2 regions of the Stenotrophomonas sp. 86428_Sma genome follow, and region 2 is predicted to be linked to the other one. Evidence: riboswitches for the same ligand, from Rfam matches in the RefSeq annotation. Region 2 holds a riboswitch; the other holds the start of a gene.
What was found. Region 2 has a riboswitch for glycine ahead of gcvP (aminomethyl-transferring glycine dehydrogenase). Riboswitches for the same ligand answer to the same signal wherever they lie in the genome.
Positions count from the first base shown of each region.

Region 1 (2,379 bases), 760 kb from region 2:
GTCGATCTGCGCCAGCAGATCGCCGGCCTTCACCTGCTGGCCTTCCTGGAAATGCAGCCGTAGCAGTTCGCCATCCACGCGGCTGCGTACCACCACGCTGTGCAGCGGGGTGACCGTACCGACCGCCTTCAGGCGCAGCACCAGCGGCTCGGCGCTGGCGCGTGCCACGCGTACCGGCACCGTTTTGCCCGGCGCATCGTCGCTGCTGCCGGCACCATTCCGGGGCCACAGCCACCACGCCAGAACGGCGACGAGGGCGATGGCCAGCACCGCCCATAACAGGCGGGCACGACGGAAGCGGGAATTTTCGGCGACAGACATGGGGCATCCTGCGCCCTGCGCGCGCAGGGACATGCGGGCCCGTCGGCGCGTTCACGGCACCACGGGCAGCGGGGAGGGAGTTGTCTGGCGGGGCCGCGGGCGCGGCGTGGCTGGATGCCGTCGCGGCAGCGACGGGGTGACAATGGTAGCCAATCACCCCGGCCAATGCCGTATGACCATGGTCATGCAACGCATTCGGTAGTGCCGGCCGCTGGCCGGCAACCTGCCGGAATCTGCGGGCGTGTGCCGTGTTGCAGGCCAGCGGCCGACACTACCGACAAACAATCAATGCACTTCGTCGTGATAGACGAACTTCGGCATTTCCCAGCGGTAGTGGATCGCCAGCAGGCGCAGCGCGAAGCCGCCGCCGAGGCAGCACAGGATCGCGGTGGCGTCGGCCACGCCCCAGTGCAGCAGCAACAGGTAGGCCGCGCCGGTCAGCAGCGCGATGATCGCGTACAGCTCCTTCTGGAAGATCAGCGGCACCTCGTTGCAGAGAATGTCGCGCAGCACGCCGCCGAAGGCGCCGGTCAGCATGCCGGCGATCAGCACGATCGGCATGGCATGGCCGGCCTCGCGCGCGATCGAACAGCCGATCAGGGTGAAGGCGATCAGGCCCAGGCCATCGAGCACCAGGAAGGTGCGGCGGAAGTGGTGCATCCAGCGTGCGACCCAGGTGGCGATCAGCGCCGCACACACGGTGAAGCCCAGGTACTCGGGATGCTTCACCCAGCCGAGCGGATAGTGACCGAGCAGGATGTCGCGCAGTGATCCGCCGCCGAGGGCGGTAACGCAGGCGATCATGACCACACCGAACAGGTCCATGCGGCGGCGGCCGGCGGACAGCGCGCCGGTCATGGCTTCGGCGGAAATGGCGATCAGGTAGATGATGGACAGCAGCATGGGACAGGCTCCGGGCGCGGTGGGGCCGGCCATGCGCGGCTACCGCCACTGCCTGCGCAATGACGGGATGACGATGACCGGTGCCGCTCCCGCTGTCCTTTTGCCTGAGAGTTCAGCGGCGTAGGCCGCGTGCCCCTTCGGCGGATCGTCCCGGGCGTGCCCGGTGACCTCTCTCCAGCTCGGCGAGTCGAATGCATGGTTGGTGGGATTCCAGCCCACCGGCCTGAGCGATCATGGGAGCCTGCGCCTTCGGCGGGCGCCAGCGCGGCGCCTCTCTCCTGCATTCGGGCGCCAGTATATCCGCTGCAGTGCAGCACGGCATAATCCGGGCATGGCCCCGTCCCTCCGCCCGTGGTTCCTGTACCTGCTCGAATGCCGCGATGGCAGCTATTACGCCGGCATCAGCACCGACGTGGACGCGCGCTTCGCCGCCCACCAGGCCGGCAAGGGCGCGCGCTACACCCGGGCCCGGCCGCCGCTGCGCGTGCTGGCCGTGCGCGAGTACCCGGACCGGGCCGCCGCCTCGCGGGCCGAGTGGCAGCTCAAGCAGCAGCCGCGCGAACGCAAGCTGGCCTGGCTGCAGGCCCCGGTCCTGTAGATCCACGCCATGCGTGGATGGTGTGCTGGGCCATGCCATCATCGCCACATCCATCGACACAGGAAGCGGTCCGATGAAATCCTGCTGGATGCTGATGTTGACGTTCTGTATCCCCCTGTCGGCCTGCGCCCAGACTCCGCCACCGCTGCAGCACGGGCAGATCGGCAGCGCCGCCGAACTGGCCGCACAGCGCGGCCCGGACACGCCCGAGCCCATCCACCTGCGCCGCGACCAGGTGCCGCCCGATCTGGTCGACCTGATCCCGCTGGCCGAAAAATGGGGCATCGGCGATGACCTGCTGCGCGATGAGATGCGGGAACATGCCACCGACGCGGAAAAGCGCGCGATAGCTGATGCGCTGAAGCATCGGCATGCGCGCATCTCCGCCTGGCTCGACAGTTTCCCGCAGGGCCAGCCGATGACCGACGAAGCGGCCGCGTTCCTGTACATGCAGCTGAGCGTCGACGAAATGGGCCTGATGCAGTAGATCCACGCCATGCGTGGATGCGGCTTGCCCATGCGATGATCGCCCCGCGCCCAGAGCCGGAGACCCGGAT
Region 1 covers NZ_CM151156.1:4,418,949-4,421,327, reverse strand. Annotated here, with positions in the region: gene ACZK3J_RS20295 (MdtA/MuxA family multidrug efflux RND transporter periplasmic adaptor subunit) at 1-321, opposite strand, end outside; gene ACZK3J_RS20290 (trimeric intracellular cation channel family protein) at 607-1,224, opposite strand; glycine riboswitch at 1,309-1,412, opposite strand; glycine riboswitch at 1,426-1,515, opposite strand; gene ACZK3J_RS20285 (GIY-YIG nuclease family protein) at 1,556-1,822, shown strand; gene ACZK3J_RS20280 (hypothetical protein) at 1,896-2,309, shown strand; gene ACZK3J_RS20275 (nuclear transport factor 2 family protein) at 2,378-2,379, shown strand, end outside.
Region 1: another riboswitch for glycine. It lies ahead of ACZK3J_RS20290 (trimeric intracellular cation channel family protein); the one in region 2 lies ahead of gcvP (aminomethyl-transferring glycine dehydrogenase).

Region 2 (2,379 bases):
GCGTGCCTTGGCGTGGATCTCATCGGCATGCACGCCGGTGACATGCAGGGTGTCGAAGAAGTCACCACCGACCTGCACGCCGGCGTTGCGCAGCGCGGCGGCCAGGATCGAGGCCAGGCGATGGGTGCGGCGGGCGATGCGGGTCAGGCCGTCCGGGCCGTGGTAAACGGCGTACATCGAGGCCATCACCGCCAGCAGCACCTGTGCGGTGCAGATGTTGGAGGTGGCCTTCTCGCGGCGGATGTGCTGCTCGCGGGTCTGCAGGGTCAGGCGGTAGGCCGGGTTGCCCTGCGCGTCGATCGAGACGCCGATCAGGCGGCCCGGCATCGAGCGCTTGTAGGCGTCACGGCAGGCCATGAAGGCGGCGTGCGGGCCACCGAAGCCGAACGGCACGCCGAAACGCTGGCTGTTGCCGACCACGATGTCCGCGCCCCATTCGCCCGGAGCGGCCAGCAGGGTCAGGGCCAGCAGGTCGGTGGCCACGGCCACCAGGCCGCCGCGCGCGTGCACGGCATCGACCAGTGCCTTGTAGTCGCCGACCTGGCCGAAGGTATCCGGATACTGCAGCAGCAGGCCGAAGGCTTCCGCTTCCAGCGCTTCGGCCGGAGTGCCCACGCGCAGCACGATGCCCATGGGCTCGGCGCGGGTGCGCAGCAGTTCGAGGGTCTGCGGGTGCACGGCGTCGTGCACGAAGAAGGTGTCCGACTTCGACTTGGCCGAACGCTTGGCCAGGGTCATCGCTTCGGCGGCGGCTGTGGCTTCGTCCAGCAGCGAGGCGTTGGCGATTTCCATGCCGGTGAGGTCGGCGCACAGGGTCTGGAAGTTGATCAGCGCTTCCATGCGGCCCTGCGAGATTTCCGCCTGGTACGGGGTGTAGGCGGTGTACCACGCCGGGTTTTCCAGGATGTTGCGCAGGATCACGTTCGGCGTGTGGGTACCGTAGTAACCCTGGCCGATGAAGCTGCGCAGCACGGTGTTCTTGTCGGCGATCGCACGGATCTTCGCCAGTGCCTGCACTTCGGTCATCGACTCCGGCAGTGCCAGCGGTGCCGGCGACTTGATCTTGGCCGGCACGATGGCGTCGGTCATCGCATCCAGCGACGCGTGGCCGACGACGTCGAGCATCTGCGCGATCTCGGCGTCGTTGGGGCCGATGTGGCGCTCGACGAACGCGTTGTGGTGCTCGAGCTCACGCAGGGAAGGGGTGTTCTGGGACATGGCGAAGGATCCGTCAGGAAAGGGCACACGCACGGGCACAAGCCGCCGGTCGGCGGTCTGCGGGGCGCCCCTCTGTCCTTTTGCCTGAGAGTTTAAAAGCGCGGCGGACCGCAGCTTCGTGCCCCTTCGGCGCCGGATCGAACCGGTCTCTCCAGAGTTGTGTTACAGGTGGTATCGGGCCTGAGCGATTACGGGCGTTGCGCCTTCGGCAGCGGTGTTCCGCTTCTCCCACCGTGTTGCCCGCTGATTATAGCCCGTTGCGGGCCCGCCGGCCGCCTCCAGGCATGGCCGCCGCGCCTGAATGGCCGATGGCCCGGCCGTGCGATTTGTGCACCGCTGCATGGCATCGGGCGCAATCCCCACCTATGATGGGTGGATACCCGAATTCATCTGGCGCCGTCCCTGCAGAAGGGGACCGGCGCCCGCCGTGCGTGCCGCGCATGGCCCTGCCGGACGCCTTCCCCATGACCGCCGCTGTTGCTCCCTCCACCCGCCGCATGGCCCTGCTGCTCGCCGGCCTGGCCATGTTCGGTCCGTTTTCAATCGACACCATCTTCCCCGCGTTCCCGCAGCTGGCCCAGCGCCTGGCGGTGGACGAAGTGGCGGTGCAGCAGACCATCAGCGTGTACCTGCTGTTCTACGGCCTGATGAGCCTGGCGCACGGCCCGCTGTCCGATGCCTGGGGCCGCAAGCGGGTGATCCTCGGTGGCCTGGTGGTGTTCGTCGGCGCTTCGGTCGGCTGCGCGCTGTCCACCGACCTGACCACGCTGCTGGCGTTCCGTGCGCTGCAGGGCCTGTCAGCAGGCGTCGGCATGATCGTCGGCCGCGCGGTGATCCGCGACCTGTACCACGGCCACGACGCGCAGCGCCTGATGAGCCAGGTATCGATGCTGTTCGGCATCGCTCCGGCCATCGCACCGATCATTGGCGGCTGGATCCTGCTCAGTGGCGCCGGCTGGCCACTGATTTTCTGGTTCCTGGTGGTGTTTGCGCTGCTCCTGCTGGCGGCCACTGCACGCTACCTGCCGGAAACCCATCCGGTGGAGGCACGGGTGCCATTGTCGCCGCGCGTGCTGCTGCGTGATTACGTGCGCATTGGTTTCAACCCGCGGTTCCTGCGCCTGGCGCTGGCCGGCAGCATCGGTTTCGGCGGCATTTTCC
Region 2 covers NZ_CM151156.1:3,661,643-3,664,021, reverse strand. Annotated here, with positions in the region: gene gcvP (aminomethyl-transferring glycine dehydrogenase) at 1-1,218, opposite strand, end outside; glycine riboswitch at 1,281-1,383, opposite strand; gene ACZK3J_RS16905 (multidrug effflux MFS transporter) at 1,683-2,379, shown strand, end outside.